DNA from 2 places in the Blastococcus sp. HT6-30 genome. Region 1 is predicted to be linked to the other one. Evidence: predicted binding sites of a transcription regulator. Region 1 holds the regulator's gene; the other holds the start of a gene.
The links. The regulator LexA, encoded in region 1, represses DNA repair genes until DNA is damaged. The targets are predictions, from matches to a motif close to TCGAACANNTGTTCGA.
Positions count from the first base shown of each region.

Region 1 (4,379 bases):
TGGACACCCTGCGCCGGCTCGTCGCCGAGCGTCTGCCGCACCCGGACGTCGACGTCGACGTGCTGGTGCCCTACGAGCGGGGTGACCTGGTGGCCCGCGTGCACCGGGACGGCGAGGTCCTCAGCGAGCAGCACGAGGGCGGCGGCACCCGGCTCACCGCCCGGGTGGACGGAGCGCTCGCGGCCGCACTCGAGGAGTTCGGGGCTCCGGTCGCCTGACCTCCGGCCGCATCGATCACGATCCGGTCACGGCCCGGTACGGTTGCGGCGTGGCGAGGGGCGCGGTGCGGGAGACCGGTCTTCCCGGTTCCGCGCCCGTCGTCTCGGCCGGTCGGCCGCCGTGGTGGCTGGTCGGCGTGGCGGTCCTCGTCCCGGTCCTCGTGACCGCCGACCTGCTCACCCACGGCTCGCTGGAGCGGCTGGACCTGCTGGTCTCGGAGGTCGTCAGTGACTGGGGACTGCGGGGCACCGCGGGCTACCCCGTGGTCTGGCTGGTCACCCAGCTCGGCGGGCGGGTCACCATCCTCGCGGTGCTCGCCGGTCTGCTCGGCTACCTCTTCTGGCGGCGGCGGACGTGGTTGCCGATCGCCCGGGTCGCGCTCGCCCTCGCTGTGCTCACCGCCGGCGTCTACGCCATCAAGCACGGCATCGGTCGCACCGCCCCGGCCTTTCCGGGGTCGTACTACTTCCACCCCGACGGCGCTTCCTTCCCCTCCGGGCACGTGGCCAACGCCGTGCTCATGTGGGGCGTCGCCCGGTGGCAGGCGGTCGAGTACGGACTGCCGTCGGCGGTGCAGCGCACGTTCTGGTGGCTGAGCGTGGCCGGACCGGTCGCCACCGGTGTGGCGATGGTGTCGCTGGACTTCCACTGGGTCACCGACGCCGTCGTGGGAGCGGCTGTGGGCATCGTGCTGCTGGGCGTGGTTCATGCACTGGACGCGCTCGTGCTGTCACGCTTCGTCCGTGCCCGAGCAGGCCGGACCGGATAGCGGCGCCGTGAGGCGGCTCGTCCTGGCGACCGCGCTGACCGGCGTCCTGCTCGGTGTCCCCGGGATCGCCGGGGCCGGGGGCGCAGCACCCACAGTGCGGTGCTCGATCACCGATCCGCGCCTCGCCGAGGTCTCGGGACTCGTCGCCGTGGGCGAGCAGGTGCTCGCGCTCAACGACGGCGGCGACCAGGTCGCCGTCTACGGGCTCGACGACGCGTGCGCGGTGATCGACGTCCAGTCCGCCCCCGTGGACCCGTACGACCCCGAGGACCTGGCGGTCGGACCGGACGGCGGCGTCTGGATCGCCGACACCGGGGACAACAACGTCGACCGCGCGACCGTCGCGCTGCACGTCCTCCGCCCCGACGGCAGCACCGCGCTGCACCGGCTGACCTATCCCGACGGCGCGCACGACGCCGAAGCGCTGCTGGTGACCCCGGACGGAACCCCGTACGTGGTGACCAAGGAGGTCCTGGGCTCCAGCGGTGTGTACCGGCCGGCCGGTGCCCTCGCCGACGGCGGAACGGCGCCCATGGAACGGGTCGCCACCGTGAACGTGACGCTGACCGGCACCCCCGGCGGACCGGTCGGCCGGGCCGGTCAGCTGATGATCACCGGTGGGGCGGTCGCGTCGGACGGCAGCGCCGTCGCGCTGCGCACCTACACCGACGCCTACGTGTGGCCGCTGACCGCCTCCGACGTCCCGGGCGCGCTGGCCGGTGAGCCCGTGCGGGTGGCCCTGCCGGAGTCACCGCAGGGCGAGGCGGTCAGCTTCACCGCCGACTCGCGCGCGCTGGTGGTCGCCAGCGAGGGGCTGCCCAGCGCGGTCACCGTGGTACCCCTCCCGGCCGGCGCACCGCCCGCGGCGACGGCGGCACCGGTTGCGGACCCGCTGCCGGGCTTCGAGGAGCTGGTGCGCTCGGACCGCTCACCGGTCGCGGCCGCGTTGATCGCCGCCGCCGTCGCCACCCTCGTGGTCTGGCTGGGCAGCCGCCTGCGTCGTCGTCCCTGACGGTCAGACCCTGCGCAGGACCGACACGACCCGGCCGAGGATCGTGGCCTCGTCGCCGGGGATGGGCTCGTAGGCGGGGTTCTGCGGCAGGAGCCACACGTGACCGTCGCGGCGCTTGTAGGTCTTCACCGTTGCTTCACCGTCGATCATGGCGGCCACGATCTCCCCGTTCTCGGCCGTCGGCTGCTGGCGGACGACGACCCAGTCGCCGTCGCAGATCGCCGCCTCGACCATCGAGTCACCGACCACCTTGAGCATGAACACCGTTCCCTCGCCGACGAGTTCGCGGGGGAGCGGGAAGACGTCCTCCACCGCCTGCTCGGCGAGCACGGGACCACCGGCGGCGATCCGCCCGACCAGGGGTACGTACGTCGGGGCAGAGGCCTGCTCGCCGTCGCCGACCACGAGCGGCTCGACGGCGGCGGCGCGTCCTGCGTCGCCGGGCAGCCGGACGTCGAGGGCGCGCGGCCGGTTGGGGTCGCGGCGCAGCCAGCCCTTCTTCTGGAGGACCGACAGCTGGTGCGCGACCGAGGAGGCCGACGACAACCCGACCGCCTCGCCGATCTCGCGCACCGAGGGCGGGTAGCCGCGACGGTCGATCGAGTCGCGGATGACCTCCAGCACCCGGCGCTGCCGCTGGGTGAGTCCGTCACCGTCGGCCGTCCGGTCCGGAAAGGCGCGCACCGACGCCGAGGCGTCGGCCGTCCCCGGGGCGGCGCTCCGGCTCCCGCGTCGGCCGCCGGACGTCCCGCTCGAGTTCGTCACGTCTCCTCCTCGCCGGCTGCCCGCGCAGCTGATCAGCCTGGTCGTCGTAGCGACCGTAGCGCCGATCGCCGGTCAGTTCAAACACGTGTTCGAAAGTTGCCGTGTCGCGTCGCTCCTGTCGGACCCGTGCGGTAGACATCGGGCAAGCGTTTGAATCGAACAGGCGTTCGGGCCGGGGGGATCCGGCCAGGTGAGGAGCGGGAAGCCATGGCCGGCAGTGCGGCAGCGACGGTGCGCGGAGAGATGCCCGGCGCGGTGCGGGAGCGGCTCGAGCGGCGGCCGGAGCGGCACCTGCGCGTGCTGCCGCCGGTCCCGCGCGCCTACGCGGTCGCACCGGCGGCCGGAGGTGGGGCCGCGGGCCGGTCGGCGCGCGGCGCCCGTCCCGCCGTAGCCCTGGGGCATGCCGCAGGGTGGCCGGGGAAGCCGGCGCTGCCACCTCTCCGGCTGACCGCTCGCGGTCGCCGGCTCGTGGCCGCCCTCGCGCTGCTGCTGGTCCTCTGCGTGGTCGCGCTCGGGACCGCGGTGCTCGGCGGGGACGGTGCCGGCCTGGAGCTGATGGGGACGACGAGGGTCATCGTCGAGCCGGGGGACACGCTGTGGTCGATCGCGAGCGCAGCGGCGGGTGGGCGGGACGTGCGGGAGGTCGTCGACGGCATCCAGCTGTTGAACGGCCTCGACGGCTCGGCGATCCTGCCGGGGCAGGTCCTGCGGCTGCCCTGAGTCAGCTCCCCCGAGCCCGGTGGACTCCGCCGGCCGCGGCAAGAGGTGCCCAGCCCGGCCCGACGAGCTCCTCGACCGTGCGTGTTGAAGCGTCGGCCGTCTGTGTTGGCCATCACCCTCGCCGCCTGTCGCAGTCCAGCGTCATGGAGAACCGCGCCGCGGTGTCCGCCCTGCCGACCCCAGGCCGTCGAGGCCCACCAGGTCGGTGCCTGGTGTGCAGGGGCTGCCGGGCTGTCGGCATGACGATTCGGGCACCTGCCAGGTGTGCGTGCGGGTCGTCGTGGGCGGCGCCGAGGCGACGGCGTGGAGCGAGCTGTCGACCGTGCGGCTGCCCGAGCCGCCTGTCGCCGCACCCGCTGCGGCCGTCGTCGCGGCATCTCGCGCGACGCAGCGCGTGGCCGTGGCGCGGGCGGTGTCCGCAGTTCGCGGCGGGCGCTCCGCCGGTGCCGACGCCACCGCGAGCCTTCCGCTGGTCCGAGACGCCGGGCATGTCCTGTGACTGCTGGGATCCGGTGTTCCGCGTGCGCACGGCAGTGCCGGGGCGGAACACGCCGAGGAAACGATCACTTGCACATCTTGTGCGGCGCGTCCTAGGGTTCCCCTACATCTAGTAGTTACAGAGCTGTAAGCCCGTCCACAGGCTGGTCCTCAGGTTCTCCCCGGCGCATCCACCGGATGTCCCCAAGAGGGTCCACAGCCGGCCGGTGGGGGTGCAGGAAGAAGGAGGTGAACCACCGTGCGATGCCCGTTCTGCCACAACGCCGACAGCCGGGTGATCGACTCGCGCGAGGCCGATGAGGGCGCCACCACCCGGCGTCGCCGGTCCTGCCCCGCGTGCGGGCGGAGGTTCACCACCGTCGAGGAGGCGGTGCTCGCCGTCGTCAAGCGCAACGG
Region 1 covers NZ_CP155792.1:2,570,087-2,574,465, reverse strand. Annotated here, with positions in the region: gene hflX (GTPase HflX) at 1-218, shown strand, start outside; gene ABC795_RS12390 (phosphatase PAP2 family protein) at 269-988, shown strand; gene ABC795_RS12385 (hypothetical protein) at 996-2,000, shown strand; gene lexA (transcriptional repressor LexA) at 2,004-2,765, opposite strand; gene ABC795_RS12375 (LysM peptidoglycan-binding domain-containing protein) at 2,973-3,485, shown strand; gene ABC795_RS12370 (hypothetical protein) at 3,700-3,984, shown strand; gene nrdR (transcriptional regulator NrdR) at 4,222-4,379, shown strand, end outside.

Region 2 (4,379 bases), 1.1 Mb from region 1:
CCGCACAGGCAGCGCGCGAGACCCGCTGATCGCCAGGCGTCACCGCGACGGCCGTCGTCGTCCCCCACGGCCGCGCCTGATGGCCGGATCCACAGCGCTGGTAACCTGAAGCCGCGCGTTCCGGCTCCAGCCGGGGCGCGCGACGCGTGTACGACCCTCCTGCTGCAGATTCCCTGCAGCCGCTGAGACCAGAGGAGGTGGGGTTCTCCGTGCGTCATTACGAACTGATGGTCATTCTCGACCCCGATCTGGAGGAGCGCACGATCGCGCCCTCGCTCGACCGGTTCCTGACCGTCATCACCAACTCCGGTGGCAACGTCGGCAAGGTCGACATCTGGGGCCGCCGTCGCATGGCCTACGAGATCAACAAGCAGGCCGAGGGCATCTACGCGGTCATCGACATCGATGCCGAGCCCGCAGCGGTCTCCGAGCTCGACCGGCAGCTGAACCTGAACGAGTCGGTCCTGCGCACGAAGCTGATGCGGCCCGAGGTCCACTGACCATGGCCGGCGAAACCGTCATCACCGTCATCGGCAACCTGACCGCCGATCCGGAGCTGCGCTTCACGCCGTCGGGCGCTGCCGTCGCCAACTTCACCGTGGCCTCGACGCCCCGGACCTTCGACCGCCAGTCGCAGGAGTGGAAGGACGGCGAGGCGCTCTTCCTCCGCTGCAACGTCTGGCGTCAGGCCGCGGAGAACGTGGCCGAGTCGCTGACCCGCGGATCGCGCGTCATCGTCAGCGGCCGCCTCAAGCAGCGCTCGTTCGAGACGAAGGAAGGCGAGAAGCGCACCGTCGTCGAGCTCGAGGTCGATGAGATCGGCCCGTCGCTGCGCTACGCCACGGCCAAGGTCACCCGCGCCTCGCGCGGTGAGGGCGGCGGCGGTGGCGGCGGCTTCGGCGGTGGCGGCGGCTTCGGTGGTGGCGGCGGCGGGGCGAGCGACCCGTGGTCGACGCCTGCCGGGCCGTCCGACGAACCGCCGTTCTGAGCAAGGACCCCGTCCCCCTCACCACTCGCGAGCTCGCGGTGGACCTCTGGACGGGGCCACACAAACCGTTCGATTCTGGAGAACCAGGTGCCCAAGCCCCCTGTTCGCAAGCCCAAGAAGAAGGTCTGCCAGTTCTGCAAGGACAAGGCGACCTACGTCGACTACAAGGACACGACCCTGCTGCGGAAGTTCATCTCCGACCGCGGCAAGATCCGTGCCCGCCGCGTCAGCGGCAACTGCAGCCAGCACCAGCGTGACGTCGCCACGGCCGTGAAGAACAGCCGTGAGATGGCGCTGCTGCCCTACACCTCGACGGCGCGCTGATCATGAGCACGATGAAGCTGATCCTCACGCAGGAGGTCACCGGTCTCGGGTCCTCCGGCGACACCGTCGAGGTCAAGGGCGGCTACGGCCGCAACTACCTCCTGCCCCGCGGGCTGGCCATCGTGGCCACCCGGGGTGCCGAGAAGCAGGTCGAGTCCCTGCGCCGGGCGCGTGCCGCCCGCGAGGTGGCCTCCCACGAGGAGGCGCAGGCCCTGGCCGGCCGTATCAACGGCCTGACCGTCCAGGTGCCGGCGCGCGCCGGTGACGGTGGTCGCCTGTTCGGCCGGGTCACCACCGCCGACGTCGCCGCCGCGGTCACCGCGGCCGGCGGCCCGGCGCTCGACCGTCGCCGGATCGAGCTGCCCAGCAGCATCAAGACCACGGGTCAGCACACCGTCACCGTGCGGGTGCACCCCGAGGTCACCTCTCAGCTGACGATCGACGTCGTCGCCGAGTAGGGAACGGGCCCTCCCCCGCGGAGGGTCGCTGCACTGCCCACGAGGGGCGCCGGACTTCCCGTCCGGCGCCCCTCGTGGCGTTCCCGGCCCTCCAGGCGTCCCAGGAGCGTCGCGGCCACCCGGGAGGTTTCCGCCGGCCCGACGGAACGGCAGCAGAGCTCCCAGAGCGCACAGGAGGCCGGGCGACGCCCTCCCCCGGGCCGCGGGGATCCCCCGTGCACCGCTGTGACTCGTGGTGCGACGGCCGGAAGTTTCTCGAGAAGTTTCTTCCGTCCACACCCGGTGGGCGGCAAGCGTGCAGGTCGCACGGGGTGATCGCCCGGAGGGGCGCCCGCCGTCCCCCGCCTCCTCCACATGTCGACACGCCTCCGTCCACCGACTTGTCCACAAGTTGTGCAGATCCACGTGCACAACGGTGGTGGACTCTCCCGCCGCGGCTTCCTAACGTCCTCTCCGGCCACCACGGGGACGGCGAACTGTCGGTCCCCTCCGGTAGGCATTGATCGAACCGACGTTCGGTCCGGCGCCGCCCGCCGAGCTCGCGTACTTCCCCTGCGCGCAGTGGTCATGCGGGCGCGCCCGCAAGGAGATGGAGGTACCCCCGTGGCGGTGGCCGACGAGTTCAGCCGACCGTCCGTGACGGCGCCGGAGTACGACCGGCAGCCGCCTCAGGACGTCGCGGCGGAGCAGTCGGTGCTCGGCGGCATGCTGCTGAGCAAGGACGCGATCGCCGACGTCGTGGAGGTCTTGCACGGCAACGACTTCTACCGTCCTGCGCACCAGGTGATCTTCGACTGCATCCTGGACCTCTACGGGCGCGGTGAGCCCGCCGACGCGATCACCGTCGCCGCGGAGCTCAACCGCACCGACCAGCTGTCCAAGATGGGCGGCGCGGTCTACCTGCACACGGTCATCGCCTCGACGCCGACGGCCGCGAACGCCGGCTACTACGCGGCGATCGTCGCCGAGCAGGCCGTGCTGCGGCGCCTGGTCGAGGCCGGTACCCGCGTCGTGCAGCTCGGCTACGGTGCGGCCGGGGGCAAGGGGGACGTCGACGACATCGTCGACCGCGCCCAGCAGGAGATCTACGACGTCACCGAGAAGCGGATGAGCGAGGACTACGCGCGCCTCGAGGACGTCCTGCAGCCGACGATGGACGAGCTGGACGCCATCGCCTCCCGGGGCGGCACCGCGCGCGGTGTCCCCACCGGCATCCGTGACCTCGACGAGTTGACCAACGGCCTGCAGGCCGGGCAGATGGTCGTCATCGCGGCCCGACCCGGTGTCGGCAAGAGCACGCTGGGCCTGGACATCGCACGCTCGGCCACGGTCAGGCACCAGATGCCGGCGGTGATCTTCTCGCTCGAGATGAGCAAGCACGAGATCACCATGCGTCTGCTCTCGGCCGAGGCGAAGGTGCCGCTGCACCACATGCGCGCCGGCACCCTCTCCGACGAGGACTGGGCGAAGCTGGCGCGCCGCATGGGTGAGGTGGCCGACGCCCCGCTCTACATCGACGACTCGCCGAACATGACGATGATGGAGATCCGCGCAAAGGCCCGGCGGCTCAAGCAGCGCAACGACCTCAAGCTCGTGGTCATCGACTACCTGCAGCTGATGACGTCGGGCAAGCGGGTCGAGAGCCGTCAGCAGGAGGTCTCGGAGTTCTCTCGCGCCCTGAAGCTGCTGGCCAAGGAGATCGAGGTCCCGGTCATCGCGATGTCGCAGCTGAACCGTGGCTCGGAACAGCGCCAGGACAAGAAGCCGATGCTGTCGGACCTCCGTGAGTCCGGCTCCATCGAGCAGGACGCCGACATGGTCATGATGATCCACCGCGAGGACATGTACGAGAAGGAGTCCCCGCGGGCCGGTGAGGCCGACATCATGCTGGTCAAGCACCGCAACGGCCCGACGGCCAACGTCACGGTCGCCTTCCAGGGCCACTACAGCCGCTTCGTGGACATGGCGAACTGAGCGGCCGTAGGGCGACAGGTCAGAGGCCGCCCGCCTCATCGGGCGGCGTCAGCGAACGACGCGGGAACGTCAGCACTGGCGACGCTCGGTGTCATCGGGCCTGTGGGCAAGTGACGTCCAGGCGTCACCGGGCCCTGACCAAGCACGGCGTCCGCCGGCGGGCGCTCGGCACTGGGCGGGTGCAGGTCACCTCTAAGTACAGGCGCAGGTCTGGGCCCATCGCCTTTCGGGTCTGGTCGACAGGCCGGGGTTGCGGGCCCGTCCCGGTATCCTTCCGGGCAGGGCGCATCAGTCGCCCCGGGAACGCACAGGGTCCCAGCCAAAGCGATCTCGAGCGGGGCCTCCGGGACTGCTCCCGGTTCGGTCGACTCCTTGCCTGTGAGGCTCCGGCTTCGCTGGAAGGATCAGCACCGTACCCAAACGGTTCCCGCCGGAGTTCCGGCGTGACGTGATCGCCGTGGCCCGCAAGGGCGAGGCGTCGGTCTCCCGAGTCGCGCGCGACTTCGGGATCTCGGAGTCCTGTCTGCAGCGCTGGTTGAAGATCGCCGACCGGGAGGACGGGCTCGCGCCACCGGCCTCAAGCGATCGCGGCGGAAGCGGCAAGCCGGATGAGTCGGCGGAGCTGCGGGAGCTGC
Region 2 covers NZ_CP155792.1:3,664,511-3,668,889, reverse strand. Annotated here, with positions in the region: gene ABC795_RS17750 (hypothetical protein) at 1-29, shown strand, start outside; gene rpsF (30S ribosomal protein S6) at 210-500, shown strand; gene ABC795_RS17740 (single-stranded DNA-binding protein) at 503-988, shown strand; gene rpsR (30S ribosomal protein S18) at 1,076-1,312, shown strand; gene rplI (50S ribosomal protein L9) at 1,324-1,770, shown strand; gene dnaB (replicative DNA helicase) at 2,374-3,744, shown strand; gene ABC795_RS17720 (transposase) at 4,148-4,379, shown strand, end outside.
Region 2: the regulator LexA is predicted to act here: its motif matches at 2,274-2,289, upstream of dnaB (replicative DNA helicase).